One region of the Ancylobacter sp. TW_SC_1 genome, then DNA from elsewhere that is predicted to be linked to it. Evidence: riboswitches for the same ligand, from Rfam matches in the RefSeq annotation. Region 1 holds a riboswitch; each other region holds the start of a gene.
What was found. Region 1 has a riboswitch for cobalamin ahead of AC1PZ7_RS09720 (CbtB domain-containing protein). Riboswitches for the same ligand answer to the same signal wherever they lie in the genome.

Region 2: linked by a shared signal. The riboswitch ahead of AC1PZ7_RS22295 (ribonucleoside-diphosphate reductase subunit alpha) and the one ahead of AC1PZ7_RS09720 (CbtB domain-containing protein) in region 1 are both predicted to bind cobalamin.
Region 3: linked by a shared signal. The riboswitch ahead of AC1PZ7_RS18275 (energy-coupling factor ABC transporter permease) and the one ahead of AC1PZ7_RS09720 (CbtB domain-containing protein) in region 1 are both predicted to bind cobalamin.

Annotation. Positions count from the first base shown of each region.
Region 1 covers NZ_CM166365.1:2,108,044-2,117,978, forward strand. Annotated here, with positions in the region: gene cbiB (adenosylcobinamide-phosphate synthase CbiB) at 1-313, shown strand, start outside; gene AC1PZ7_RS09695 (cobyric acid synthase) at 359-1,822, opposite strand; gene AC1PZ7_RS09700 (NINE protein) at 1,878-2,132, opposite strand; gene cobO (cob(I)yrinic acid a,c-diamide adenosyltransferase) at 2,223-2,837, opposite strand; gene cobU (bifunctional adenosylcobinamide kinase/adenosylcobinamide-phosphate guanylyltransferase) at 2,834-3,349, opposite strand; gene AC1PZ7_RS09715 (CbtA family protein) at 3,353-4,072, opposite strand; gene AC1PZ7_RS09720 (CbtB domain-containing protein) at 4,092-4,277, opposite strand; cobalamin riboswitch at 4,311-4,529, opposite strand; cobalamin riboswitch at 4,598-4,804, shown strand; gene cobW (cobalamin biosynthesis protein CobW) at 4,922-5,983, shown strand; gene cobN (cobaltochelatase subunit CobN) at 6,120-9,566, shown strand; gene cobG (precorrin-3B synthase) at 9,563-9,935, shown strand, end outside.
Region 2 covers NZ_CM166365.1:4,700,416-4,710,350, forward strand. Annotated here, with positions in the region: gene metE (5-methyltetrahydropteroyltriglutamate--homocysteine S-methyltransferase) at 1-1,772, shown strand, start outside; gene AC1PZ7_RS22280 (acyl-CoA thioesterase) at 1,769-2,524, shown strand; gene zigA (zinc metallochaperone GTPase ZigA) at 2,635-3,849, shown strand; gene AC1PZ7_RS22290 (ribonucleotide-diphosphate reductase subunit beta) at 3,890-5,011, opposite strand; gene AC1PZ7_RS22295 (ribonucleoside-diphosphate reductase subunit alpha) at 5,035-7,905, opposite strand; cobalamin riboswitch at 8,019-8,219, opposite strand; gene AC1PZ7_RS22300 (GntR family transcriptional regulator) at 8,458-9,150, opposite strand; gene AC1PZ7_RS22305 (ABC transporter substrate-binding protein) at 9,409-9,935, shown strand, end outside.
Region 3 covers NZ_CM166365.1:3,870,375-3,880,309, forward strand. Annotated here, with positions in the region: gene ccoP (cytochrome-c oxidase, cbb3-type subunit III) at 1-651, shown strand, start outside; gene ccoG (cytochrome c oxidase accessory protein CcoG) at 651-2,120, shown strand; gene AC1PZ7_RS18245 (FixH family protein) at 2,117-2,593, shown strand; gene AC1PZ7_RS18250 (heavy metal translocating P-type ATPase) at 2,590-4,815, shown strand; gene ccoS (cbb3-type cytochrome oxidase assembly protein CcoS) at 4,815-4,991, shown strand; gene AC1PZ7_RS18260 (hypothetical protein) at 4,969-5,598, shown strand; gene AC1PZ7_RS18265 (sulfite exporter TauE/SafE family protein) at 5,607-6,302, shown strand; gene AC1PZ7_RS18270 (hypothetical protein) at 6,331-6,567, shown strand; gene AC1PZ7_RS18275 (energy-coupling factor ABC transporter permease) at 6,614-7,291, opposite strand; cobalamin riboswitch at 7,328-7,548, opposite strand; gene AC1PZ7_RS18280 (cytochrome-c peroxidase) at 7,599-8,738, opposite strand; gene AC1PZ7_RS18285 (acetamidase/formamidase family protein) at 8,881-9,935, opposite strand, start outside.

The sequences.
Region 1 (9,935 bases):
GGTGGCCGGCGCGGTGTTCGTTCCCGGCGCCTCGCCCCGGCGCGCCTTCGCGGCGATGCGGCGCGACGCGGCGCGCCACCGCTCGCCCAATGCCGGCTGGCCGGAGGCGGCGCTGGCCGGCGCGCTCGGCATCGGCCTGGCCGGCCCGCGCTATTATGGCGGCAGGCTCTCGGTCGACGGCGTCATGGGCGAGGGCGGGCGCCGCGACTGCACGGCCGCCGATATCCGCCGCGCGCTCCGGCTCTACCGCGCGGCGGACGGCGTGCTGGTGGCGCTGGTGGCCATCCTCGCCTTCGCCGCCTGGAGCTGGTGAGGCGCCCTTGCAGCGACGCGGAGAGCCGGGATGACGGTCGGGACGCTACGGCCGGGACGACGGTCGGGGGCGGCCCGCCAGTTCCAGCAACCGGTCGAGGTCGACATGCCGCTCCAGATGCGCGGCCAGCGCGTCGAGCGTCGCCTCCACCCCGGCCTCGTAGTCGAGCCCGCTCGGCGCGGCGCCGAGCCTGGCGAGCCAGTGCGCGCGCTGGCGGTCGTCGGCGAACAGCCCGTGCGCATAGGTGCCGGCGATGCGTCCGTCCGCAGAGATCGCTCCTTCCGGCCCCGCGCCGTCGATGCGGGCGAAGGGCCGCGCGCGGCCGGGTCCCTGCGTCACGCCCATATGCATCTCGTAGCCGGCGAACGGCACGCCGTCCGCCGTGCCGGTGACGGCAATGAGGCGCTTCTCGCCGGAGAGCACGGTTTCCACATCGAGCAGGCCGAGGCCGGGCACGCTGCCGGGCGGGCCCTCGATGCCGCCGGGGTCGGCGATGGAACGCCCCAGCATCTGGTAGCCACCGCACAGGCCGAGCACCCGCCCGCCGCGCCGCACATGGGCGAGGAGGTCGATGTCCCAGCCCTCGCGGCGGAAATCGGCGAGGTCGGCAATGGTCGATTTCGAGCCGGGCAGAATGACGAGATCGGCATCGCCGGGCAGGGCCGTGCCGGGGCGCACACGGACCACCTCGACCGACGGCTCGGCCTCAAGCGGGTCGAGGTCGTCGAAATTGGCGATGCGCGGCAGCAGCGGCACGGCGATGCGGATTCGGGCGCCCGGCTTGGGAACAGAGGCGGCGTCGAGCGCCAGCGCGTCCTCCGCCGGCAGGCGGCGCGCGTCGGCAAAGAAGGGGATGAGGCCGAGCGCCGGCCAGCCGGTGCGGGCGGCGATTTCCTCCATGCCGGAGGCGAACAGTGCCGGGTCGCCGCGGAAGCGGTTGACCAGGAAGCCGGCGATCATCGCCGCGTCGTCCACTGGGAGCACCGCGCGGGTGCCGACGAGGCTAGCGATGACGCCGCCGCGGTCGATGTCGCCGATCAGCACCACGGGGACGTTCGCCGCCCGGGCGAAGCCCATATTGGCGATGTCGTTCGCCCGCAGGTTGATCTCCGAGGCGGAGCCGGCACCCTCGACCAGCACGAGATCGGCTTCCGTGCGGAGTTTTTCATAGCTCTCCAGCACCGCCGCCATCAGCGCGGGCTTGAGCTTCTGGTAGTCGGCCGCCCTCGCGTTGCCCTGCGCGCGTCCCTGCACCACCACCTGCGCGCCGGTCTCGCTCTGCGGCTTCAGCAGGACGGGGTTCATGTGAACGGACGGCACCACGCGCGCCGCGCGCGCCTGCAGCGCCTGCGCGCGGCCGATCTCGCCGCCATCGGCCGTGACGGCGGCGTTGTTCGACATGTTCTGCGGCTTGAACGGGCGGACGTTGAGCCCGCGATGGGTGAAGGCGCGGGCGAGGCCGGCGACGATCAGCGACTTGCCGACATCCGAGCCGGTGCCCTGGAACATGAGGGCGCGACATGAGGGACGCGCGGTCATCGCGCGCCCTCATGCGCAGATGGCGTCAGCCGTGATGGTGGCCGTGGCCGCGCGAGCCGTAGTTCCGGCCTTCCAGAAAGTCGACGCGACGTTCGAGATTGGATTCGCGGATCATGCCGGGGATCAGGAACAGATCGACGATCTGCCCGATGCCGAGCAGGCCGAGCGTCAGCAGCCACAGCGCGCCGGTCCAGTAGCGGCCGGCGTAGAAGCGATGGATGCCGCAAATACCGATCAGGCAGAAGAACCAGAACAGATAGGCGACGGGGACCGAACGCATCGGTGCGTATCTCCGGGAACAGGCCACGCCGCGACACTCGGCGTCGGATTCTACATGGCGATGACGTTCCGGAATTTCGAGGGCCGGGCATCAGAATTCGATGCCCTTCTGCGCCTTCACCCCGGCTTTGAAATGGTGCTTCACCAGCCCCATCTCGGTGACGAGATCGGCGGCCTCGATGAGCGCCGGCTTGGCGTTGCGGCCGGTGACGACGACGTGCAGCCCCTCGCGGCGGGCCTTGAGCGTGTCCACCACCTCGTCGAGCGGCAGATAATCATAGCGCAGGGCGATGTTCAGCTCGTCGAGGATGAGCAGCCCGATGGCCGGGTCGTTCATCATCGCGCGGGCCTTGTCCCACGCTCTTCGGGCGGCGGCGATGTCGCGCTCGAGGTCCTGCGTCTCCCAGGTGAAGCCCTCGCCCATGGAGTGCCAGTCGACCCGCGCGCCGAAGCTCTCCAGCGCCGCGCGCTCGCCCGACTGCCACGCCCCCTTGATGAACTGCACGACGCCGACGTTTCCGCCATGCCCGAGCACGCGCAAGGCGAGCCCGAAGGCGGCGGTGGACTTGCCCTTGCCGGCGCCGGTGTGGACGATCAGCAGGCCCTTCTCGACGGTCTTTTCCGCCACTTCCGCGTCCTGCACGGCCTTGCGCTTTTCCATCTTGGCGCGATGGCGGGCGGCCTCCTCGGGCGAGATATCGGTCACGTCGCCGGTCCTTTCACGGTCATCGGCAGGCCGGCCACCATGAAGATCACGGTGTCGGCCCGCGCGGCGATCATCTGGTTGAGCCGGCCCTGCGCGTCGCGGAAGCGGCGGGCCAGCGCGTTGTCGGGCACGATGCCGAGCCCGACCTCGTTCGACACCGCGACGACCGGCCCGTCGCGGCCGGCGAGCGCCTCGACCAGCGCGGCCGATTCCGCCGCCACGTCGGCCTGCGCCAGCATGCGGTTGGTCAGCCACAGGGTGAGGCAGTCGACCAGCACCGGCCGCCCGGCCGGGAGGTTCTTGAGCGCGCCGGCGAGGTCGTGCGGGGCGTCGCGCGTTTCCCAGCCGGCACCGCGCCGCGCGCGGTGGAGCGCGATGCGCTCCACCATCTCCTCGTCATAGGCCTGCGCGGTCGCGAGATAGCTCCATGGCGGGGCATGGCGCTCGACCCGTTCCTCGGCGTGCCGGCTCTTGCCCGAGCGGGCGCCGCCGAGGACGAGGGTCAGGCTCACGCCTCAGCCCGCCGCCGCGCCGAGGCGCGGGCGCAGCCAGCCGGCGAGGCCGCCGAGCAGCACCCAGAACACGAAGCTGGCCGCCACGCTGGCGACGACAAAGCTGTGGTGCAGCGCCTCCGGGATCGGGCTGTCGTGGCTTTCCGGCTGCGGCGCGCCGACGAGATGCGGCGCCACGATCAGCGCGACGCCGAGGACGGCGAACAGCGGCGAGCGCCCGAACACGATCAGCGCGAGGCCGCCGGCGGTCGCCACCGCCGTGCCGATCCACCAGAGCTGGCGGGCGGCGAGATCGGCGGCCGGCATGGCCGGCAGTTCCGGCGGCAGGCCGAGGCCGGGCGCCAGCGTGAACACGGCGAAGCCCGCCAGACCCCAGGGGATGCCCTGATGCCATCCCTTGAGCCCGCCGGCGAGCTCGCTGGCGGCGACCAGCAGCAGGCCGAAGCCGAAGGCGGTGAGCACGGTGGCGAGGATCGTGTAGGCGTTGCGCTCGACGCCGTCCGCCGGACCCCATTCCTCGGCGTCGTGCGCGTGGGAATGGGCGGCGGTCGCATCCGCGTGGTCGTGCGCGACGGCCTCGGCCGGCGCGTCCTCGCCGCCCTCGAAGGTCTCGGCCTGGAGGATCAGCGGCACGGTGGTGAAGACATGGATCGCCGAGCCGACAAGCCCGGTGCCGATGCCGGCGAGCGCGGCGACGAACAGAATCGTCCTGAAAAGCAACATGGCGCGGTTCCCCTCGCGTTCAGTGGCAGGGGAAGGCGTTGGCGTGGCGCACGTCGTGCGTCGCGTTGTGCACGGCGCTGATATGGGAGAAGCCCACGCCGCCGAGCACGAAGACGCCGAGAAGGGCGGCGAAGGTGATCTGCACCGCGCGCGAGGCGGTGGAGTCGTGCGGGGCAGCCGCGTCGCGGCTGTTGAGGGTCGTCATAACGTTCTCCTTTGGCCCTCCACCCGAGGACCGTTGCGGTTCGTGTCGACGGCCGGTCTCCTGGCTCGCGGGTCACGGCCCTTTCTCCGCCTTCCCGGCGTCGCCGCCAGTGGCCGATGGAGAAGGGCTCGCCGCTCACAGTTGCGGGGGCAGCCGCGGGTTCGGCGTCGGCCTTCGAGAAGGCTTCGGCCCCACCGCGTTCCCGTCTTGCGTCCCGTGCGTGTCACGGGAACCGACGACATGGCGGACTATAGCCGGCAATCGCCGGGCCGCAACGGCGACCTCCAATCAGGCGTTTGACAATCCCCGGCAAGGCTCCTTTAGTGGCCGCGATCGACGGTTTCCTCCCCTGGGAGGGACGAAGAGGGAATGCGGTGCGGGGCGCTTCGGGCGCTCCAATTCCGCGGCTGCCCCCGCAACTGTAAGCGGCGAGCCTGCGCCGAAAGCCACTGGAGATACGCTCCGGGAAGGCGGCGACGAGGCGGCGACCCGCGAGCCAGGAGACCTGCCGACGGTCCGGTCGTGCGTGCCGGCGGGGTGCCCGGCAGTCAGGCAGAGCTGCGAATCCCGTTCGCGGCCTCGCGCGGAATCCCGTCCGCGACCGGTGCATCCCGCGATTCTAGTGGTTTTCGTGGAGACGCCGCATGTCCGTTGCCGAACCGACCCCTCTCGACCGGGTGCCGTGCACCATCGTCACCGGCTTTCTCGGCTCCGGCAAGACGACGCTGATCCGCCATGTGCTGGAGACCGCGCGGGGCAAGCGCCTCGCGGTGATCGTCAACGAGTTCGGCGATGTCGGCATCGACGGCGAGATCCTCAGGGGATGTGGCATCGATACCTGCCCGGAGGAGAACATCGTCGAGCTGGCCAATGGCTGCATCTGCTGCACCGTCGCCGATGATTTCGTGCCGGCGCTCGACGCCATTCTCTCGCGTGTGCCGAAGGTCGACCACATCCTGATCGAGACCTCCGGCCTCGCTCTGCCCAAGCCGCTGGTGCAGGCCTTCCACTGGCCGGCGATCAGGAGCCGGGTGACGGTGGACGGCGTCGTCGCGGTGGTCGACGGCGAGGCGCTGGCCTCGGGCCGCGTCGCCCATGACCATGACGCGCTGAGCGCGCAGCGCGCCGCCGACGCCTCGCTCGACCATGACGACCCGATCGAGGAAGTGTTCGACGACCAGATCGCCTGCGCCGACCTCGTCATCCTGACCAAGGGCGATCTCATCGACACGGAGGGCGCCGTGCGTGCCCGCGCCGCGCTCGATGCCGAGCTGCCCAAGGGCGTGCAGGTGGTGAGCGTTACCGGGGGGCGCATCGACCCGGTCCTGCTGATGGGTCTCGGCATCGGCACCGAGAACGACATCGAGAACCGCCGGACGCATCACGACGACGAGGCCGAGCACGACCACGACGATTTCGACAGCTTCGTCGTCGAGATCCCGGAGATCGCCGATCCCGCCGAGTTCGCCGCCCGTGTCGCCCGCGCGGCGGAAGAGGCGGAGGTGCTCCGCGTGAAGGGCTTCCTGCCCGTCGCCGGCAAGCCGATGCGTCTGCTCGTGCAGGCGGTCGGCCCGAACGTCGCGCATCATTTCGACCGCCCCTGGGGCGCCGGGCCGCGCATCGGCCGCCTCGTCGCCATCGGCCTCAAGGGGCTCGACCGGGCGAAGGTGGAGGCGATCCTGACGGGGGCGCTGGAGACGGCGTGAGGAGCTTTTCCACATGTTGTCATCCCGCAACGGCCAGAGGCCGCATCCGGGATCGCGTTCGTCCTTTCCGGCGCACGATCCCGGCTCAGCGGCTGCACCGCGGGCCGGGATGACGGCTTGAGGGAAGGCCCACCCGATGCACATCCTCACCACCACCTCCACCAGCCTCGACGACCTCGTCGAGCCGGTCGATCTCGGCCAGACGCCGGGCGAGGTGGTGGTGGTGTCCTTCGCCGACAGCGACCTCGGGGCGCTCGCGCGGGCGCAGGAAGCGATGATGGCACGGGGCGGGGCGGACCTTCCGAGCCTGCGCCTCGCCAATCTGCGCGACCTGCGGCACCCGATGTCGGTCGATCTGTGGATCGACAGCGTCGCCGTCCATGCCCGCATCGTGGTGGTGCGGCTGCTCGGCGGGCTCGACTGGTGGCGCTACGGCGTCGACCGGCTGAGCGCGCAAGCGCGGGCGCGGGGCTTCGCGCTCGCCGTCCTGCCGGGCGAGGACCGTGACGACCCGCGCCTCGCCGAGGCGTCGACGCTTCCGGCGCACGAGCTGGACGGCCTGCTCGGCTATTTCCGCGCCGGCGGGCCGGCCAACATGCGCGCGCTGCTGCGGCGGCTGGCCGGCCATGCCGGGCGGGATCTGGAGGCGGCAGAGCCTGCACCCGTGCCGCTGGCGGGATTTCATGAGGGACCGGGCGAGGCTCCCTGCGATGGGGCCGCCATCCCCGTCATCTTCTACCGCTCCATGGCGCTGGCGGCCGACACCGCGCCGGTGGACGCGCTGTGCGTCGCGCTGGCCGCGCGGGGGCTGCGGCCGTGCCCGATCTTCGTCGCGAGCCTCAAGGAGCCTTGCTCTATCGCCTTCCTCAAGGAGGCGCTGGAGCAGATGGCGCCGGCGGCGATCGTCACGCTCACCGCCTTCGCCGCCGCAGATCCCGGGGAGGCGACCGTGCTCGACGGGCCGGGCGTGCCGGTGCTGCAGGCCATCGTCGCCACGACGAAGCGCGAGGCGTGGGCGGAAGGCGTGCGCGGGCTGACCAGCGCCGACCTCGCCATGCATGTGGTGCTGCCGGAACTCGACGGGCGGGTGCTGGCCGGCGCGCTCTCCTTCAAGGCGCCGCAGGAGACCCCCGCCGTGCCCGGCTTCGCCGCGCTGGTGAACCGGCCCGAGCCGGACCGGGTGGCGCAGGTGGCGGAAAGGGTGGCATCGCTGGTGCGCCTGCGCGCCACCGCGCGCCGCGACCGCCGGATCACCGTACTGATGCCCGACTATGCCGGCGCCCCCGGCCGCACCGGCTGGGCGGTGGGGCTCGACGTGCCGGCGAGCGTGCTGGCGCTCATGGAGGACATGGCGGCGGCCGGCTACCGGGTGGAGGGCGCGCCGGGCGATGAGCGGGCATTGCTGGAGGCGGTACAGGGTCGGCTCCCTCTCCCGGCCGGGGTGAGAGGAGCGCATCAGGCGTCGTCGTCATCCCGGACGACCAGGGGCCGATCCGGGCTCGCGGCGCGCGTTGCTGCACCGGGCGGTTCCGGCCTGGTCGACGATCCCGGCTCTGCGGCTTTGCCTTCGGCCGGGATGACGGCCGTGAAGGCCGGGCAGGACGGCGATCAAGCGACCCTCTCCCTCGCGGACTACCGCGCATGGCTCGCCACCCTCCCGCCCGACGCCGTCGCGGCGGTCGCCGCCGCCTGGGGCGCGCCGGAGGACGACCCGGACGCCATCGACGGCGCGTTCCGCTTCCACGCCCGCGCCTTCGGCAATGTTACCGTCGCCCTCGCGCCGGATCGCGGCTCACGGGCCGAGCGGCGGGCGCAGTATCATGACCCGGCGTTGCCGCCGCGCCACGCGCTGCTCGCCTTCGGGCTGTGGCTGCAACGCGAGGCCAACGCTCTCGTCCATATGGGCGCGCATGGCACGCTGGAATGGCTGCCGGGCAAGCATGTGGCGCTCACACGCTGCTGCTTCCCCGAGCTGCTGCTCGGCAGTCTGCCGGTCGTCTATCCCTTCATCGTCTCCAATCCCGGCGAGGCGGCGCAGGCCAAGCGGCGCATCGCGGCGGTGACGCTCGGCCATCTGCCGCCGCCCACCGTGGAGGCCGGGCTCGCCGGCGAGGCGGCCGAGCTGGAGCGCCTCGTCGACGAATATGCGCAGGCCGACGGGCTCGACCGCCGCCGGCGCGAGCGCCTTGCCCGCCTCATCGTCGAGGAGGCGACGCGCACCGGCCTTGCCCGCGACGCCGGCCTCGAGGCCGGCGCGGAGCCCGACGAGGCGCTGAAGCAGATCGACGCCTTCCTGTGCGACATCAAGGAGATGCGGCTCAAGGACGGCTTCCACGTCTATGGTCGCGGCGCCTGCGGCGATGCCGAGCGCGACGGGCTTCTCGCCGCGCTCGACGGGCGGCGGGTCGCGGCGGGTCCCTCCGGCGCGCCGGGGCGCGGGCGCGGCGACGTGATGCCGACGGGCCGCAACCTGTTCGCCAGCGATCCGCGCGCGCTGCCGACGCCGACCGCCATGGACCTCGGCCGGATGGCGGCGGAGGAGGTGCTGCGCGCCTATGCCCAGGCGCATGGCGACTGGCCGCGTTCGCTGGTGCTGGACCTGTGGGGCAGCGCCACGCTGCGCACCGGCGGCGAGGAGATCGCGCAGGGGCTGGCGCTGATCGGCGCGCGCCCGACCTGGGACCCGGCCACCGGCCGCGTCACCGGCATCGAGGTGCTGCCGCCGGCCGCGCTGGGGCGCCCGCGCGTCGACGTCACCTTCCGCATATCGGGGCTGTTCCGCGACCTGTTCCCGGCGCAGATCGCGCTTATCGACGCCGCCCTGCGCGCGGTGGCGCGGCGCGAGGAGACGGATGACGAGAACCCGCTGCGCGCGGCGGGCGAGCATGCCGCGCGCATCTTCGGCACCGCGCCGGGGGCCTATGGCGCCGGGCTCGACGCGCGGTCCGGCAAGATCGAGCGTGCCGCGCTGGGCGCCGCCTATCTCGCCAGCGCCTCCCATGCCTATGGCGGCGCGGAGGGCATGGCGCAGGAGGCCGGTGCCGCGTTCGCCGCGCGCGTCGCATCGGCGGAACTGCTCGTGCACGGCACGGATGATCCCGGCCGCGACCTGCTGGAAGGCGACGCCGACCTTGCCTTCATCGGCGGCTTCGCGGCGGCGGCGGAAAATCTCGGGCGCGCGCCCGATCTCGTGGTGCTCGACACCTCCGATCCGGCGCGGCCGATCGCCCGCCCGCTCGACCAGGCGATCGCCCGTATCGTGCGCGGGCGCACCAGCCCGCGCTACATTGACGGCCTGCTGCGCCACGGCCCGCGCGGCGCGGCGGAAATCGCCGAGACGGTAGACCGGCTGATCGGCTTCGCTGAGGCGACGCGGGCGGTGCCCGGCCACCTGATCGACGCGCTGCACGCCGCCTATGTCGGCGACGCGCGAGTGCGCGCCTTCCTCATGCAGGCGTCGCCCGAGGCGGCGCGCTTCGTCGCCGCCCGTTTCGAGGGCGCGCGGGAGAAGGGGCTGTGGCACCCCCGTCGCAACGATGTCGGCGCCGATCTCGCGCTTCTCGCCGGGGAGGCGGCGGAATGAGCGCCCCCGCGCAGCCTTGGACGGGGCCGGTGCGGCGCGGCGCCTGCCCCTCGCTGCCGCAGCCGATGCGTACCGGCGACGGGTTGCTGGCCCGCCTCCAGCCGCTCGATCCTCTGACACTCGACCAGCTCGCCGGTCTGGCGCGGCTGGCGCGTGAATTCGGCAACGGCATTGTCGAGGTGACGGCGCGCGGCAAGCTGCAATTGCGCGGCCTCAGCGAGGCGAGCGCGCCGCGCCTGCCGGCGGCGGTGGCCGCACTCGGCATAGCGGTGCCGCAGGGCTTCCCGGTCGAGGTGAGCGCGCTGGCGGGGCTCGATCCGGCACAGCGTTTCGACCCGCGCCCGCTGGCGCGGACGATTTGCGACGCCG
Region 2 (9,935 bases), 2.2 Mb from region 1:
ATCCGCTCACGCTGATCGGCGAGTTGCTCCCCGTCTATGTCGAGCTGCTGCGCCGGCTTTCCGCCAACGGCGCGGAATGGGTGCAGATCGACGAACCCTGCCTCGTGCTCGATCTGGACGAGGCGACGCGCGCGGCGCTGCGCGAGGCCTATGGCTTTTTCGCCCACGCTCTGCCGAAGCTGAAGATCATGCTCACCAGCTACTTCGGCCGGCTCGGCGACAATCGCGACACCGCCCTGTCGCTGCCCGTTGCCGGGCTGCATCTCGATCTCGTGCGCGGAGCCGACCAGCTGCGCGAGGTGTCGGAGAAGGCACGGCCCGGCCTGGTGCTCTCGCTCGGCGTCATCGACGGACGCAATGTCTGGCGCGCCGACCTACCGAAGCTGCTCGACGCGCTGGAGCCGTTCGTGCGCAAGCGCGGTACCGATCACATCGAGATTGCCCCCTCCTGCTCGCTGCTGCATGTGCCGATCGACCTCGCGCAGGAGACGCAGCTCGACCCGGATGTGAAGAGTTGGCTGGCCTTCGCCGTGCAGAAGATGGAGGAACTGTCGACGCTCGCCACCGCCCTTGCCGGCGGGCGCGAAGTAGTGCTCGGCAAGCTGATGGAATCGGGCGCCGCAGCTTATGCGCGCCAAGCCTCGCCCAAGGTGCACAACGCCGCCGTGGCCACACGGCTGGCCGCGGTCACGCCCGCGCAGGCGCGCCGCGTCAGCCCGTTCGCCGCGCGCGCCGACGTGCAGCGCAAGCGCCTCGGCCTGCCGCCCTACCCGACCACGACGATCGGCTCCTTCCCGCAGACGAGCGAGGTGCGCAAGGCGCGGGCCGCCCATGGCAAGGGGGAGCTGAGCGACGACGCCTATGACGTCTTCCTCAGGCAGGAGACGGCAAAGACGATCCGCTGGCAGGAGGAGATCGGCCTCGACGTGCTCGTCCATGGCGAGTTCGAACGCAACGACATGGTGCAGTATTTCGGCGAGAAACTGTCCGGCTTCGCCTTCACCCGGCATGGCTGGGTGCAGAGCTACGGCTCGCGCTATGTCCGCCCGCCGATCCTGTTCGGCGACGTCTCCCGCCCCGAGCCGATGACCGTGGAATGGTGGCGCTATGCGCAGGGCTGCACCGACCGGCCGCTCAAGGGCATGCTCACCGGTCCCGTCACCATCCTCAACTGGTCCTTCGTGCGCGACGACCTGCCCCGCAGCACGGTCTGCCGGCAGATTGCCCTCGCCATCCGCGACGAGGTGCAGGACCTGGAGGCGGCCGGCGCGGCGATGATCCAGATCGACGAGGCGGCGATCCGCGAGGGGCTACCGCTGCGCCGCGCCGCGTGGGACGCCTATCTCGACTGGGCGGTGGAGAGCTTCCGCCTCTGTGCCTCGGGGGTGAGGGACGCGACGCAGATCCACACCCATATGTGCTACTCGGAGTTCAACGACATCATCGCCGCCATCGCCGCGATGGACGCGGACGTCATCTCCATCGAGACTTCGCGCTCGAAGATGGAGCTGCTCGACGCCTTCGTGTCCTACCGCTACCCCAACGAGATCGGCCCCGGCGTCTACGACATCCACTCGCCCCGCGTGCCGCCGGTCGAGGAGATGGCCGATCTGCTGGTCAGGGCGACGCAGCGCCTGGCGCCGGAGCAGATCTGGGTCAATCCCGATTGCGGGCTGAAGACGCGCAGGTGGGAAGAGGTGCGCCCTGCCCTCGCGAACATGGTCGCGGCGGCGCATCGCCTGCGTGAAAAGCTCGCGCAGGCTGCCGAATGAGCGGCGAGACAAGCCAGGGAGTGACGCGTCTCGTCGACATCGTCTTCCCCGGCGCCACCAACCATCACGGCACCCTGTTCGGGGGTGCCGGCCTCGCCCATATGGACCGTGTCGCCTTCATCGCGGCGGCCCGGCACGCTCGATGCGACGTCGTCACCGCCTCCTGTGAGCGCATCGACTTCGTCGCGCCGGCGCATCTGGGCGAGATCGTCGAGCTGACCGGGCGGGTGATGCGGGTCGGGCGGCGCTCGCTCGGCGTCGAGGTCGAGATGATCGCGGAAGCTGCGCTGACCGGCGAGCGGCGGCGCTGCACATGCGGTGTCTTCAACATGGTAGCCGTCGGCACGCCGGGCGCCTTGCCGCAGCGTCCCGCGCAGGACCTGCCGGGCGAGGGCGGGTTGCGCATGGCGGATCTCGTGATGCCGGAGCAGACCAACCATTACGGCAGCCTCTATGGCGGCAGCGCGCTCGCCATGATGGCCAAGGCCGCCTTCGTGGTGGCGACGCGGCACGCGCGCCGGGCGGTGGTGATGGCCTCCTCGCGGCGCGTCGACTTCGTGAGCCCGCTCCGCCCCGGCGAGGTGGCCGAGGTCGACGCCTGGCGCGCCGAGACCGGCCGCAGCTCGATGACCGTCGAGGCCCGGCTGTGGTCGGAAGACATCGCCACCGGCGCGCGCCGGCTCTGCGGCACCGGCGCCTTCGTCATGGTGGCGGTCGATCCGGACCATCGGCCGGTCGCCATCGCGCGCTGAACAGGGGAAGGGGCTCCGCCCGGACGCCCCTTCCTCACGCCGGACTTGATCCGGCAGGCCGCACCGTGCAAATGATATATTGTATCATTTAACGAATGGAGCGCGCACAGATGTCCGACACACGCCTTCCGGCAACGGTGCTTTCCGGCTTTCTCGGTGCGGGCAAGACCACCCTGCTCAACCATGTGCTGGCCAATCGCGAGGGGTTGCGCGTGGCGGTGATCGTCAACGATATGTCGGAGGTGAACATCGACGCCGAGCTGGTCCGCTCGGGCGGGGCGAACCTCTCGCAGACCGAGGAAAAGCTGGTCGAAATGACCAATGGCTGCATCTGCTGCACCCTGCGCGACGACCTCCTCGCCGAGGTCAAGCGCCTCGCCGGCGAAGGGCGCTTCGACTACCTGCTGATCGAATCCACCGGCATCGCCGAGCCGCTGCCCGTCGCCGCCACTTTCGAGTTCCGCGACGAGGACGGCTTCTCGCTGTCGGACGTCGCCCGGCTCGATACCATGGTGACGGTGGTGGATGCCGCGAACCTCTTGAAGGATTTCGGTTCCCGCGACTTCCTGCGCGACCGTGGCGAGGTGGCCGGCGAGGAGGACAGCCGCACGCTGGTCGACCTGCTCACCGACCAGATCGAGTTCGCTGATGTCGTCGTGCTCAACAAGGTCTCCGACGTCGCGCCCGCCCGCCGCAACGACGTGCGCGCAGTCGTGAAGGCGCTCAACCCCGACGCGCTGATCATCGAGGCCGACCACGCCAATGTGCCGCTGAAGGACATTCTCGGCACCGGCCGCTTCGATTTCGAGGCCGCCCATGAACATCCGACCTGGTTCAAGGAGCTGAACGGCTTCAAGGACCATGTGCCGGAAACCGAGGAATACGGCGTCTCCAGCTTCGTCTACCGCGCCCGCCGTCCGTTCCATCCCGAGAGATTCAACGCCTTTCTGGCCAAGACCTGGCCCGGCCTCGTCCGTGCCAAGGGGCTGTTCTGGCTGGCCACCCGCCCGCGCCGGGTCGGGGAGATGTCGCTGGCCGGCGCCATCTGCCGCACCGGCTCCATCGGCCAGTGGTGGGCGGCGATCCCGACCGAGCACTGGCCGACGCAGCCGGACTGGCGGAGCTGGCTACGCCAGCACTGGACGCCGGGCTATGGTGACCGCCGGCAGGAACTCGTCTTCATCGGTGTGAACATGGACGAGGCGGCGATCCGCGCCGCGCTCGACGCCTGCCTCGTCGGCCCGCTCAAGCCGACCCTGTTCGATCCCGCGCCGTTCCGGCACCTGCCCGACCCGTTCCCGCAATGGGAGCACGTGCCGGCGTGAGGTGAGGGCCGGCGGCGCCGAGGCGCCGCCGGCCGCGCACTCAGTCCCACGCCAGCGCGCCGCCGTTCTGGTACTCGATGACGCGGGTCTCGAAGAAGTTCTTCTCCTTCTTGAGGTCCATCGCCTCGCTCATCCAGGGGAAAGGATTCTCGGCCTCGGCGAAGACAGGGGCGAGCCCGAGCTGGGCGCAGCGGCGGTTGGCGATGACGTGCATGTATTGCTCGCACAGCGCCGCGTTCAGCCCGAGGAAGCCGCGCGGCATGGTGTCCCGCCCATAGGCGGCTTCCAGCTCGGCAGCATCCTTCAGCATGGAGCGTACCTCGTCCTGGAAGGCGGGCGTCCACAGATGCGGATTCTCCGCCTTGATCTGGTTGATCACGTCGATGCCGAAATTCAGGTGGATGCTCTCGTCGCGCAGGATGTACTGGTACTGCTCGGCGATGCCGACCATCTTGTTGCGCCGGCCGAGCGACAGGATCTGCGCGAAGCCGGTGTAGAACCACATACCCTCGAACACGACGTAGAAGGCGACGAGGTCGCGCAGGAACTGCTGGTCCGCCTCCGGTGTGCCGGTGGCGAAGGCGGGATCGTCGAGGCTCTGCGTGTGCTTCAGCGCCCACGCCGCCTTGTCGGTGATCGAGGGCACCTCGCGGTACATGTTGAACAGTTCGCCCTCGTCGAGGCCGAGGCTTTCGACGATGTACTGGAAGGTGTGGGTGTGAACCGCCTCCTCGAAGGCCTGGCGTAGCAGGTACTGCCGGCATTCCGGATTGGTGAGGTGGCGGTAGATCGCCAGCACGATGTTGTTGGCCACCAGCGATTCCGAGGCGGCGAAGAAGCCGAGATTGCGCTTGATCATGCGCCGCTCGTCTTCAGTGAGCCCGTCGCGCGACTTCCACAGCGCGATGTCGGCCTGCATGGAGACCTCGGTCGGCATCCAGTGATTGTTGCAGCCGGAGAGGTATTTCTCCCACGCCCATTTGTACTTGAGCGGCAGAAGCTGGTTCACGTCGGCGCGGGCATTGATCATCCGCTTCGCGTCCACCGTGACGCGCGCGGCGCCGCGCTCGATGGCGCCGAGGCCGGTCGCGTCGACGGCGGGCGGGGCGAAGGCGGGATGGATCGGGGCAGGGGCGGGCTTGGTGTCGGACCAGTCGAGCATGGTCATGTCTCCTTCGTTTCCGCTCACTGGCAGGCTTCGCAGTCGGGATCGTCGATGGCGCAGGTCGGACCGAAGGCGGTCTCCGGCAGGTTGATGGGGGCAGCCGCGAAAACGGCCGACACCGCATTGAGCTTGCCGTCGGTGCCCTTCAGCGTCGATTTCTCGACATGGGTCGCCGAGCGCGAGCGCAGATAATAGGTGGTCTTCAGGCCGCGCTTCCACGCCAGCCGATAGGTCTCGTCGAGCCTGCGGCCCGAGGGGTTGGCGACATAGAGGTTGAGCGACTGCGCCTGGTCGATCCATTTCTGCCGGCGCGCCGCCGCCTCGATCAGCCAGGACGGCTCGATCTCGAAGGCCGTGGCGTAGAGCGCCTTGAGGTCGTCCGGGATGCGGTCGATGGAGCCGACGCTGCCGTCGTAATATTTGAGGTCGGAAACCATCACCTCGTCCCACAGGCCACGCGCCTTCAGGTCGCGCACCAGTGCGGCGTTCACCACGGTGAAGTCGCCGGACATGTTCGATTTGACGAAGAGGTTCTGGTAGGCCGGCTCGATCGACTGCGACACGCCGCAGATGTTGGAGATCGTCGCCGTCGGCGCGATGGCCATGGTGTTGGAGTTGCGCAGACCTGTGGTCGTCACCCGCGCACGCAGGGCCTCCCAGTCGAGCGTTGCGGAACGGTCGAGGTCGAGCCCGCCGCGCGCGGCGCTCAGCAATTCGAGGCTATCGATGGGAAGGACACCCTTCGACCACAGCGAGCCCTCGAAGGAGGGATAGCGCCCGCGCTCGGCGGCGAGGTCGCAGGAGGCGGAAATCGCGTGGAAGCTCACCGCCTCCATGCTCTCGTCGGCGAAGCGCACGGCATCTTCCGAGGCATAGGGGATGCGCAGCGCCTGCAGTGCGTCCTGGAAGCCCATGATGCCGAGCCCGACCGGACGGTGGCGCAGATTCGAGCGCCGCGCCTCGGGAATGGTGTAGAAATTGATGTCGATGACGTTGTCGAGCATGCGCATCGCCGTCGTCACCGTGCACGCGAGCCGCTTCTGGTCGAGCCCGTCCGCCGTGACATGGGCGAGAAGATTCACCGAGCCGAGATTGCACACCGCCACCTCGTCGGCGCTCGTGTTCAGCGTGATCTCGGTGCACAGGTTGGACGAGTGCACCACGCCGGCATGCTGCTGCGGCGAGCGGATGTTGCAGGGATCCTTGAAGGTGATCCATGGGTGTCCCGTCTCGAACAGCAGGGTCAGCATGCGCCGCCACAGGTCGACCGCACGCAGCTGCTTCGACACCTTCATCTCGCCGCGCGCGGCCTTCGCCTCATAGGTCTCATAGGCCGCCTTGAAGGCGGAACCGGTGAGATCGTGCAGATCCGGCGCCTCGTCCGGCGAGAACAGCGTCCACGGCCCGTCGGCCTCGACCCGCTGCAGGAACAGGTCCGGCACCCAGTTGGCGGTGTTCATGTCGTGGGTGCGCCGGCGGTCGTCGCCGGTGTTCTTTCGGAGGTCGAGGAATTCCTCGATGTCGACGTGCCAGGTCTCGAGATAGGCGCAGACCGCGCCCTTGCGCTTGCCGCCCTGGTTCACCGCGATGGCGGTGTCGTTGGCCACCTTCAGGAACGGCACCACGCCCTGGCTCTCGCCATTGGTGCCCTTGATGTGGGCGCCGAGGCCGCGGACCCGCGTCCAGTCATTGCCGAGGCCGCCGGAATATTTGGCCAGCAGGGCATTGTCCTTGATCGATTTGAAGATGCCGTCGAGGTCGTCCGGCACGGTGGTCAGGAAGCAGGAGGAGAGCTGCGGGCGCAGCGTGCCGGCATTGAACAGGGTCGGCGTCGAAGCCATGAAGTCGAAGGAGGACAGCAGACGGTAGAACTCGATCGCCCGCGCCTCGCGGTCGACCTCGCGCAGGGCGAGCCCCATGGCGACGCGCATGAAGAAGGCCTGCGGCAGCTCGAAGCGGGTGCCGCGCGCGTGCAGGAAATAGCGGTCATAGAGCGTCTGCAGGCCGAGATAGTCGAACAGCAGGTCGCGCTCGGGAAGCAGCGCCGCTGCCAGCCGGTCGAGGTCGAAGCGGCCGAGCTCCGGGTCGATCAGTTCCTCGGCGATGCCCCGCGTCACATAGGCGCGGAAATAGTCGGGATAGCGCTCGCCCATCTCTCCTTGCGTCGCCTGCGCCGGTCTGCCGTCTATGAAGCTGAGCGCCTCGCGGCGCAGATTGTCACCCAGCAGCCGGGCGGAAACCTTGGCGTAGTTCGGCTCACGCTCGATCAACGTGCGCGCCGCGAGGATCGGCGCCAGCGCCAGTTCGTCGACGCTGATGCCGTCATAGAGGTTGCGGCGGGTCTCGCTCAGGATCGCCTCGGGCGACACGTCGGCGAGCCCGTCGGTCGCCTCGCGCACCACCGCCTCCAGCCGGGCGGCGTCGAGCGGCGCCCGCGCGCCATCCGCCGTCGTCATGGAGAGCGATGGCGTCTGCAGGGGCGCGACCTCCGCCGCCGCCCTCTCCCGCGCCCGCTCCTCGCGATAGAGCACATAGGCGCGCGCCACCTTGTGGTGTTCGCTGCGCATCAAAGCGAGTTCCACCTGGTCCTGTATGTCCTCAATGTGGAAGGTTCGCCCGGCATCCGCCCGGCGCGTCAGTCCGGCGACGATCTGCTCCGTCAGGCCCGCCACGACGTCGTGGACGCGGCGCGAGGCGGCCGCGCTCGATCCCTCCACGGCAAGAAACGCCTTGGTCAAGGCCACGGCGATCTTCGAGGCGTCGAAAGGGGTCACGCCGCCATTGCGGCGGATGACCTGATAGCCGGGCGTCGCGGGATCGGCGGACGCCGATGGCGCATGCGACGCGGGAACCCGGACCACCGGGCGTTCGGTTTCGAGACTGGGAGACATCGGCTGCAAACCCCGTTGCATGGGGAAGGGGCCGAGCGGAAACGGCGCGGCGCGTGGACGCCGGACACCCGGCGGCACACACCACAGCGTTCCTCCGGGGCACCCCGCCCGAGGACGTTATCGCAGTCGCGGCAGGTCTCCTGGCTCGCGGGTCAAACGCCTTTGTCCGGCCTTCCCGGAGCTTTCGCCCCAGTGACGCTGAATGGACGCGGGCTCGCCGCTTACAGTTGCGGGGGCAGCGCCGGTATCGCACCGGCTTCCCTCTTAGCCCCCCCCTCTCGCGATTCGGGGGCACCGTGACTACTAGCTATGGTGGCTTGGAGACTGATGGACGTCAATATATGGATGGGACTTTCTCGTCCCACTCCATCATCCGCCCTTAGGGGCGCCCGGCCGACGAACGTTGCGGCAAGATGGGGGCAAGGGGCTCGGCCCGCCGACCGGACATTCACAGTATCGCCCATGCAGATTGCCGGCTTAGGTCTCAATGTTTCCGGATCATTTCACCTTGTATCCCGCGGTCGGCCAGGGCCGGCCGACGACGTGCGACGGTCAGCTCCGCGGCGAGCCGACGTCGTTCGCCGGTCGCGTGCGCTGCAGGAAGTCGATCAGCGAGACGCTGGCGCCGAGAATATGCTCCCGGGTGAGACGCGCCGCCTCCTCGGCATCGCGACGGATGCAGGCGAGCAGGATGCCCTCGTGCTCGCGCCGCGCCCGCGCCATGCCGTCGGTCAGCACAAGCTGGGCCCGCAGATAACGGTCGACCCGGTCGAGTGCGGCGCTGATGGTCTGCAGGTAATAGGGCCGCCCTGACGCCTCATAGAGACTGTAGTGGAAACGCCGGTTCAACTCGCCCCAGTGCGAGGAATCGGTCTCGGTCGAGAAGGCGTGGGCGAAGCGCTTGGCGTTCTCCAGCCCCTCCTCGGAAATGCGCTCGACCGAATAGCGCAGCACTTCCGGCTCCAGCAGCGCGCGGAACTCGAAGATCTCGCGAATCTCCTCGGCCGACAAGGTGGTGACGACGGCGCCGCGGTAGCGCTGCGTCGACACCAGTCCCTGTTCTTCCAACCGGGTCAGCGCCTCGCGCACGGGAATCCGGCTGACATTGAACATGCGAGCAATGTGATCCTGCCGCAGCGTCTGGCCTTCGGAGATGTCCCCCTTGGCGATCGCCTCGCGCAGCGCGTCGAAGATGACGTCCGAGGCGGACGCCATCTGCGCGATGTCCGTTGCCCTAACCTTCATCTTCCCACCTCCCGACTGGCCCGGACGACCGGCTTCACTGCCGATTCGCTGCCGACGAACTCGTTGCGCACCCTGCCGTTTCACTGCCCGCGACGCCAGAGCCCGAGCATCTCGAGGCAAATTCGCACGGATATTGAAAAAAGGATATTGAAACTTGGATCCAAAAATTGGAAGCTCCCTTCGTCGCCGGGCGGCGCCTGCACTTCCGACGCCGACGGCCACTAACAGAGAAACAACTTCCTTCAGAGGAGAGCCGTTATGGCTAAGGGATTCGGCATTCTGGCCGCTGCGGCGCTGACGCTCGCCGCCGCCATGCCCGCGCAGGCGGACAAGCTCGACGACATCATCGCCTCCGGCACGCTGCGCTGTGCCGTCGTGCTCGACTTCCCGCCCATGGGGTCGCGCGACGCCAATAACGAGCCGATCGGCTTTGATGTCGACTACTGCAACGACCTCGCCAAGGTGCTCGGCGTGAAGGCGGAGATCGTCGAGACGCCGTTCCCCGACCGCATTCCCGCACTGGTCTCGGGCCGCGTCGATGTCGGCGTCGCCTCGACCTCCGACACGCTGGAGCGGGCCAAGACCGCCGGCTTCACCATTCCCTATTTCGCCTTCAAGATGGTGGTTCTCACCAAGGAAGGCCTGGGGATCAAGGATTACGCCAGCCTGAAGGGCAAGAAGACCGGCTCGGTCTCCGGTACCTTCGAGGCGATCGCGCTCGATAACGACGTCAAGAAATGGGCGGATGGCACGACGTTCCGCGGCTACCAGACCCAGGCGGACGT
Region 3 (9,935 bases), 1.8 Mb from region 1:
GCCGAGGAGATGGCGGCCGGCCGCGCCGCGCAGGCCGACTGGCGGCGCCTGCTCACCGACACGCCTCTGGAAGAGGTCGAGAGCAACCCGGACCTGCGCCGCTTCGCCATTGCCGGCGGGCGCGCCGCCTTCAACGAGAACTGCGCGCCCTGTCACGGCGTCGGCGCGGGCGGACAGATCGGGCAGTTCCCGGCGCTGGTCGACGACGACTGGCTGTGGGGCGGCACGCTCGCCGACATCCACCAGACGGTGCGCTTCGGCATCCGCTCCGGCCATGAGGAGACGCGCGACAGCATGATGCCGGCCTTCGGCGAGATGCTGTCCCCCGCCGAGATCGACTCCATCGCCGACTATGTGCTCGCCCTTTCCGATCCGGGCAGCGAGGCGACCCGCGCGGCGCTGCCGGGCGCCGCACTGTTCGAGACCAATTGTTCGGCCTGCCACGGCGTGGCGGGCGAAGGCGGGCGCGACTTCGGCGCACCGAAGCTCAACGACGCCATCTGGCTCTATGGCGGCAGCAAGGACGCCATCAAGCGGCAGATCACCACTCCCCGGATGGGGGTGATGCCCGCCTTCGCCACCAAGCTCGATGCCGAGACGCTGCGCATGCTGGCGCTCTATGTCCACTCGCTGGGTGGAGGCGAACGCTGATGCCGGCAACAGCACTCCAGGGCCTCGCCCCCGCCCGCGACATCGTCCGGCCGGAGATTCCTCACGCCGTGCGCGGCCGCTTCCGGAGCGTCAAGACGGCGCTCACCTGCGGCATGCTCGGCTTTTTCTTCCTGATGCCCTGGCTGCGCTGGGACCGCGGGCCCGGCCTGCCGGGACAGGCCATCCTGTTCGACCTCCCGGGCCGGCGGCTGTTTGTCTTCGGGCTGGAGTTCTGGCCGCAGGACCTGCCGATCGCGGTCGGGATGATGATCTTCGGCGCCCTGGCGCTGTTCTTCGCCACCACGCTGGCCGGCCGCGTCTGGTGCGGCTTCGCCTGCCCGCAGACCGTCTGGTCCGATCTTTTCTTCGCCGCCGACCGGCTGATCGTCCGTCTCGTCGGCAAGGGGCCGATGGAGCGGCGCCTGCGCACGGCGGCGTGGCTGCTGATCGCGCTGGCCACCGGCTTCGGCTTCACCGCCTATTTCATCGACGCCCCGACACTCCCCGGTCTCGTGCTGGGCGGGCGGGCGCCGGCCATGGCCTATGCGACGATCCTCGTGCTCACCGGCACCACATGGCTGCTCGCCGCCTATGCCCGCGAGCGCGTGTGCCTGCACATGTGCCCGTGGCCGCGCTTCCAGGCGGCGCTGCTCGATCCGCAGAGCCTCGTCGTCACCTATCAGGACGGACGCGGCGAGCCGCGGGGCCGCAAGCGCACGCCGCTGCGTCCCGATCTCGCGGATCTCGGTCTCGCCGGCACGGGGCTCGCGGCCCTGACCCGCGAGGCCGCGAGCTACTCCGGCGAGGTGCGCGGCGACTGCATCGACTGCACGCGCTGCGTCACCGTCTGCCCGACCGGCGTCGACATCCGCCGCGGCCTGCAGATGGGCTGCATCGGCTGCGGCCTGTGCATCGACGCCTGCAACGAGGTGATGGCCCGGCTCGACCGGCCCGCCGGGCTGATCCGCTTCGATGTCGAGGACGCGCTGCGACGCCCGGGCTTCGCCGCGCCGCGCCTCGCATGGCTGCGGCCCAAGGCGCTCGCCTTCGGCCTTGCCGCGCTGTTCGCGCTCGGCCTGTCGGGCTACGGCATGGCGACGCTGGCGGATGTCACCGCCCATGTCGAGCCGCAGCGCAACCCGCCCTTCGTGCAGCTCTCCGACGGCTCGGTGCGCAACGACTACGCGCTGCGCCTCGCCCATCGCCGCGGCGGGTTGGACGCGGTCGCCCTCCATGTCGAGGGGCTGGAGGGGGCCGAGCTGCGCCTCGGCACGCAAGGGGGCGCCCCGGCGCGCGCGCTGCGCGCCTCGATCGGCGCCGGCCGCAGCCTCGACGAACGGCTGCTGATCAGCCTGCCGCGCCGGGCCGCGCCGCAGGGCCGCGCCGACATCGAGGTGGTGCTGACCGACCCCGCCAGCGGCGAGGAGCTGGGACGCGTCGCCACCTATTTCTGGGGGCCGGAACGGTGAGCGATCCCCGGACGGACGCCGCGCCGCGCCGCGACCTGTGGATCCCGGCCTGCTTCGTGCTGTTCTTCGTCGCCCTTGCCTGCCTGCAGCTGTGGTTCGTGCTGCTCGCCAACCGCAGCTTCACCGGGCTCGTCACCGATCCCCGGACGCCGGCCGCCTCGCATGCGCCGGTGCACGATCCCGGCTGGTCGTCGCGCCTCGCCTTCACGCCGACCGGCCCGCTGGCGGGGCGGCTGACGCTCATCCTGCGCGAGGCCGGCGGCGGCGCGCTGGAGCCGGAGCGGTTGATCGCCACCGCCGAGCGCACGACGCGCTTTCCCCAGCTCCTGCCGGTCGATTTCGAGCGCCGGGCGGACGGCGCCTACACCGCAGACCTCAAGCTGCCGCTGGCCGGCGACTGGGCGATCCGGCTGACGCTGGTCAAGGGCGGCGAGCGGGTCGAGCGCATCGAGATGGTGGAGGTCCTGCCGTGAGCCTCGCCTGTGCCGGCGACCTGCCGGGCGTCCTCGCGGCCACGGCGGACATGCGCTCCATCGCCGGCTTCGTCGAGCCGCAGGGCGAGGAGGCCGGCCACCAGCGCCTCAACCTCGTCGTCGACGGCGCCCATTGCGCCGCCTGCATCGCCGCCATCGAGGACCGGCTCCATGCCGACCCGGCGGTGACGCAGGCGCGGCTCAATCTCAGCCTGCGCCGCCTCAGCGTCGAATGGCGCGGCGAGGCCGGCCATGCCGACGCGCTCGCGCGCTCGGTCGAGGCGCTGGGCTACAAGGTCGCCCCCTTCGATCCCGCGCATCTGTCGCGCATCGACGAGGCGACGGGGCGCGAGCTGCTGCGCGCGCTCGCCATTGCCGGCTTCGCCGCGTCCAATGTGATGATGCTCTCGCTCGCCGTCTGGGCCGGGCAGGCGCAGGACATGGCCGCCGCCACCCAGCATCTGTTCCAGTGGCTGGCCGGGCTGGTGACGCTGCCGGCGGTCGCCGTGGCGGGGCGTCCGTTCTTCCGCTCGGCACTCCGTGCCGTGCGCGCCGGGCGCACCAATATCGACGTGCCGATCGCCCTCGGCCTGCTGCTGACCACCGCGATCAGCGTCATCGAGCTCGCCCGGCACGGGCGGGACGTCTATTTCGACAGCGCGGCGGCGCTGCTCTTCGTGCTGCTGATCGGGCGCTATCTGGACTTCCGCGTGCGGGCCCGCTCGCGCGGCGCGGTCGAGCGGCTGCTGATGCTCAAGGCGCACGGCGCCGCCATCTGCCGCGCCGATGGCGGCATCGAGGTGCTGCCCGCGCACCGGGTCGTGCCCGGCATGATCGTGCAGGTAGCGCCCGGCGAGCGCGTGCCGGTGGACGGCTTCGTCGTCGCGGGCCGCTCCTCGCTCGACGTCGCCATCGTCACCGGCGAGAGCCTGCCGGTCTCCGTCGGCCCCGGCGCGCGGGTTCTGGCCGGCAGCGTCAACGGCGCCGCGCCGCTGCGCCTGCGGGCCAGCGCCGGCGTCGAGGACAGTCATCTCGCCGAGATCGTGCGGCTGGTCGAGGCGGCCGAGCGCACGCGCGGGCCGGCGGTGACGCTCGCCGACCGCGTGGCGCGCATCTGGACGCCGCTCGTCCACGCCGCCGCGCTGGCGACGCTGCTCGGCTGGTGGCTGCTCGCCGACGCCGGCTTCGCGGCGGCGCTGCTCAACGCGGTGAGTGTGCTCATCATCGCCTGCCCCTGCGCCATCGGCCTCGCGGTGCCGGCGGTGCAGGTGGTGGCGACCGGCGCGCTGCTCCGGCGCGGCGTGCTGCTGCGCGCGGGTGACGCGCTGGAGCGGCTCGCCGCCATCGACCTCGTCGCCTTCGACAAGACCGGCACGCTGACGCGCGGCGAGCCGCGCCTCACGGCGATTCCCGAGGACCCCGAGGCGCTCCGCCTCGCCGCCGCGCTGGCCGCCGCCAGCCCCCACCCGGCGGCGCGGGCGCTCCATGCCGCCTGCCCGCAGGCCGCGCCGCGCGCCGGCTGCGAGGAAGTGCCGGGCGAGGGCCTCCGCGCCCTCACCCCGGCGGGCGAGGTGCGGCTCGGCCGCGCCGCGTTCTGCGGTGTGGCGGACGGCGAGGACGCGGCCAGCGAGATCTGGCTCGCGCGCCCCGCCCATGCCCCCGTGCGCTTCACCTTCGAGGATGCGCCGCGCCCGGAAGCCGCCGCCGTCATCGCCGCCTTCCGCCGCGCCGGCATGGCCTGCGCCATCCTCTCCGGCGACCGCCCGGCGGTGGTCCGGCGGGTTGCCGGGGAGCTCGGCGTCGAGCGGGCGGAAGGCGGCCTGCGGCCCGGCGACAAGCTCGCCCGGCTGGTCGCGTGGCGCGCCGGGGGGCGGCGCGTGCTGATGGTCGGCGACGGGCTCAACGATGCGCCGGCGCTCGCCGCCGCCCATGTCAGCGCCGGCTTCACCCATGGCGCGCCGGCCAGCCAGAGCGCCGCCGACATCGTGCTGCCGGGCGGCGACCTCGCCGCCCTTACCCACGCCTGGCGGGCCGGACGGCGGGCGCGCCGGGTGATCCACCAGAACCTCGCCCTCGCCGCGCTCTACAACATCGCCCTCATCCCGGTGGCGATCCTCGGCCTCGTCTCGCCGCTCGGCGCGGCCATCGCCATGGCGGCAAGCTCGCTCACCGTCACGCTCAACGCGCTGCGCGCCGGCGAGCCCGTGGCGCGGAGGCCCTGATGGACGCCCTCCTCTTCCTCGTCCCCATCGCCCTGGCGCTCGGCGGCTTCGGCCTCGCCGGCTTCTTCTGGACGCTGCGCGCCGGCCAGTATGACGACCTCGACGGCGCCGCCGTCCGCATCCTGCTCGACAATGATTCCACGAGGCCACCCGATGACCCTGTCCGTTCACGATGATGCCGCCATCCCGGGCACGGCGGCCGGAAGCGGGGCCGCCGGCATCGACCTGCCGCGCGTACTGCCCTTCCTCCTCAACCTCGCGCTTGTCGGCGCGCTCGGCTTCTATCTCGGCGGATGGCCGGGGCTGGCCGCCGGGGTCGGCGCGCTGCTCGCCCTGTTCGGCTTCTTCGTCCTCGCCCGCCGCATCGGGCGGCAGCGCGAACAACTGGCCGGACGGGCAAGGACGGTGGCGCGCTTCCTGCGCCCGGTGGTCGGGCTGGCGCTCCTGCCCTTCGTCGCGCTTCTCACCATCGCCGTGACCTTGGCCCTGTTCGCCTTCGACCGAACGCTCGGCCGGCTTGCCCTGCCGGACGCCATGCCCTCGTTCTCGCCGCGCGCGCTGGCGCGGCGCGGGCTCGGCTTCGCGGCCGGCTTCTTCTCCGCCGAGAGCCTGCCGATGACGGCGGTGAATGCCCTGCTGCTGCTGGTGCTCGGCTGTCTGGCGGTCGGCATCGAGGTGGCGTTCTACGCCGCGCTGGCGGCCGTGCCGGTGATGATCTGCACCATGATGATGGTGGCGGTGGAATCGAGCCGCGAGCCGGAAGACGGCCCGGCCGGCAGCTGAGCGACGCGATGACCGACCTCTCCTTCGTCGGCGGCCTCCTGCTCGGCCTCGCCAGCAGCCTGCACTGCGCCGGCATGTGCGGGGGCATCGCCTCCGGCCTCGTCTTCGCCTTCGATCCGCAAGGCGGCCGTGCCCGGCAGGCGAGCGTGCTGCTGGTCAGCCAGATCGGGCGCATCGCCTCCTATGTGCTGGCCGGCACGTTTCTCGGCGCCGTCGGCTCGGAATTCTACGGCGCCTTCAACCACGCGGCCGCGCATCTCGTGATGCGCTGGGCGGCGGCGGCGGCGCTGGGCTGGATCGGCCTGTCGATGCTCGGCCTCGCCCCGCCGCTGACCGTCGTCGACCGGCTGACCGGGCCAATCGCCCGGCTGGCGCGCCATCCCGGAAGGCTGGCGCTGGCGGGCGGCTATGCCGGGCCGCTGGTCGCCGGCGCGGCCTGGGGCCTGCTGCCCTGCGGCATGGTCTATGGCGCGCTGTTCTACGCCATGCTCACCGGCTCGGGCGGCGGCGGCGCCACCGTCATGGCCGGCTTCGGGCTCGGCACGCTGCCCGCCGTGACGGCGACCACGCTCGGCGTCGCCTCGCTGCGCCGGCTCGCCTTCCTCCCGAGGATCCGCATCGCCGCCGGGCTGGCGCTCATCGCGCTCGCCGCCGCCAGCGCGCTGCTGCCCGCCGCCGCGTGGGAAGGGCTGTGCCTGACATGAAGATTCCGCCATCGCAGGAGAGACGGCCGTGACCGACATGACGCTGCACCCGCTGGCGCAGTTCGCGCTGACCTTCGCCATCGGCGCGCTGGCGGGGGCGGTCTTCATGGCCGGCGTCGCCGCGCTCGGCCTGGAGGCCGTATCCGGCTTTCTCGACATGTCGGGAGGCGGGCTCGACGCCCGCGACGTCACCGCCGTGCTGTGGATCGCCGGTCAGCTGGCGGTGTTCGTCCACCACATAGTGCCGGGCATGCTCAGGGCCTGAGAGGACGCCGGGGAGCCGCCGTGGCGGCACCCCGGAAGAATCGGCATCACGCCGTGTGGTAGAGCCGGCGCTCGAAGATCGGGCTGCCCTTGAGGCCGTTGAGCGCCTTGGCCGCCGCCAGCACGGCGAGGTCGACCAGCGGCTCGACGATGATGACGAGCATGTAGGCGGCGCCGAAGGAGGCGATGGACTGCGCGTTGTCCACCGTGAAGCCATGGCCGTAGAACGCCCAGAACGCCACCCACACGACGATGCCCGCCTGATAGGTGGTCGAGAGCGCCAGCGCCTGGCGGTACTTCAGCTCCACATAGGGGGTGTTCGGCGCGATGACGCGGCTCGCCAGCGCGGTCAGCGCGAACAGCGGCACCAGCAGCGTGGTGACGTTCATGCCGTATTGCGGCAGGTCGAACGGCGCGAAGAACACGCCCTGTATGGCGAGGCCGGCGGCGAGGCCGATGGCGGCCGGCGCGACGCCGAAGATCAGGAACAGCGTCGAGCCGAGGATGAGATGCACCTCGGACACGCCGACGGGATGGTGCGGCAGCAGCTCGAAGAAGGCGAAGACCAGCGCCGTCGTGGCGATGCTGCGCGCCACCAGCGAGACGGCGCCGCGCTCGCGCACCGCGTCGGCGGCGAGCTTGAGCGTGTAGGCGCCGGCGCCGGCGGCCGTCACATAGCTCAGCCAGATCTTTCCTTCGGCCACGAGGCCGGGCTCGATATGCATGGGGTTCTCCTGTGCCGTCTCACCCGACGGCGTGCGGTTGGACCTGTGCGCATGGCCGGTCTCCTGACTCGCGGGTCGCTGCGCGCCTTCCGCCTTCCCGGTCACTCCCCTTTCGGGTCGGGTCCAGTGGCATGATGGAAGGCCGCTCGCCGCTCACAGTCGCGGGGGCGGTTGGGGCTTGGGGCCGGCAGGCCCTTCCCCATTCCCATTTCATCCGGGCGGTTTCCCACCCGGACACCATGTGCGCGGCTACCACGCGCCGGAAGGCCTTCCCTGTCAAGCAATCGCAAGGCGCTATCCGCAGCCGTCACGGCGCGGCGGGCGTCTCCAGCAGCGGCTCGTAGCGCGCGTCGGTCAGCGTCCTGAGGAAGGCGACCAGCGCGTCGATGCGCCGGTCGTCGAGCGCCGGGCCGCTCTCCAGCTCCTTCAGCGACAGCGTTCCGGCGACCTCCGGCCTGTCCCACACGGCGCCGGTCTCGGGGTTGATCTGCCGCGCGGGGGCCGAGGAATTGTACTTGTTGTAGAAGAGGATGACGGTCTTCAGATCCTTGAAGACGCCGTTGTGCATGTAGGGGCCCGTCACCGCCACATTGCGCAGGCCCGGCACCCGGAACTGCCCGTCATGGCGCTTGCCCCCGATGTCCTTGCGGGCGCGCAGGCCACGGTCGACCGGCACCTTCAGCGCGGCATTGGCCGGCGTGCCGATATTGTGGAAGCGGTAATTGGAGAACGTCTCCCCGGCGCCGCCGTTGGGCGTCAGCTTGTGGCACTGGCCGCAATTGGTGAACTGGTTGGAGAAGAACAGCACCCGCCCCAGCTCTTCCTGCGGCGTCATCGTGTAGTCGCCGCGCAGGTAGCGGTCATATCGGGAATCGAACGGCGAGACGGCCGGGCTGCGCTCATAGGCGGCCAGCGCCTCGGCGAGGGCGGCGAAGGCGCGTTCGTCGTCGCCGAACACGTCGGGTCCGAACCGGGCGCGGAAGGCCTCGACATAGGCCGGCTTCTCCTTCAGCCGGGCGACGACGCTGGCCTTGTCCGGCATCGCCATCTCGACCGGGTTGAGCAGCGGCTGGCCGGCCTGCTCGGCCAGCGTCGCCGCGCGCCCGTCCCAGAACTGCCCGCCGACGGGATTGCCCTTGGCATCCTTGCCGAAGCGCGGGATGGAGGCGGCATAGCTCGCGCTCGGCGCGTTGCGCACGCCGTGCGAGACGCCGTCATCGCCGAGCGAGACCGGCCCGCCGCGCGGATCGGCGAAGCCGTGCGCGGGGTCGTGGCAGGTGCCGCAGGACTGGGTGCGGTTGCGCGAGAGGTCGGTGTCGAAGAACAGCGTCTCGCCAAGCGCCGTCAGCGCCGCATCGTCGGCCGGCGGCGTCTCCCCCGCCGGCGCGCCGGAGACGAGAGCCGAGAGAGCGAGAAAGACCGCCGCGAGCGGCGCTGCATGCCTCATCAGGTGCCACCATCGAGCCCGGCGTCGGGCGCGGCGGCCTTTTCCCGCCAAACGCCGGCCCGCGCCATTGGACACCTTGCCCTAGGCCAAACGGCGCCCGCCGTCATCGGGAAGAACACGGCTCCGGCACGCCCGGCCCGGCTCAGCCCTCAGGCTCGAAGATCGCCTTGGCGACCTTGGCATGGACGCCCCAATTGCCGTCCGCCACCTGCGTCACCCCGAAATCCACGGCGACCGACATCAGCGAGATCGCCTCGTCCTCGTCGAGCCCGTAGCGCTCCATGAGGAATTTTCGCGTGGCGCGGAAGGCGCCGCGCAGCGCCCGGCTCAGCGAGGAGCGCTTGAACACTTCCGACTGCGCGTTGCGGCCGAGCTCGCGCAGATAGTTGGTGTAGCTGAAGCCGTGCAGCAGCCAGGCGTCGGGCGTCTCGATCAGCGGCGCGCCGAGGCCGTTGAGATAGGCTTTCTCGGTCTCGCCGCGCTTGTGCAGCACGAGGCGGATGTCGCCGGTGAGCGAGCATTCCAGCGCGGTGCCGCTGATCTCGCCGTCGCCCTGCGCCAGATGCGGGTCGCCGACCGAGAGCAGCGCGCCCGGCACCGTGACCGGCAGATAGACCGAAGCGCCCTGCCCGGCCCGCCAGTTGTCGACATTGCCGCCGAAATAGCCCGGCGGCACGGAATCGACGATGTCGGTCTCGCGCGGCGCCACCGCGATGAAGCCGAAATGCGGACGCACCGGAATGCGCGCGCCCTTCAGCACGCCGTGCCGCTTCGCGATGCGGGTATGGTCCACCGGCACGCCGGGATAGTCGATGGTCTCGTGGACCACGCCGAACGGGTCGGTCTGCGGCGCCCAGTGATAGGAATACACCGCCTCGGCATAGCCGCTCTCGCCAGCGGCGTCGGTGCGGTAGATGGTGATGACCTCGCGCTTGCGCGGCTCGTCGAGAATGTCGTCGTGGTGGAAGCCCCAGGCCGCCGCCACGTTGGAGCCGAAGGCGAAGCCGGCATGGGCGGGATTGGCGCAGGGGCGCGGCTTGAGCCGCAGGATCTGCACCTCCAGCACGTCGCCCGGCTCGGCCCCGTGCACGAAGATCGGCCCGGTGCAGATGTGCACGCCGAAACCCTCGCCCGCCCCGCGCCCGAAGATGCTGGCGTTCATCGGCCCGGCGCCGCGCCGGTCCACCGCCTTGTAGT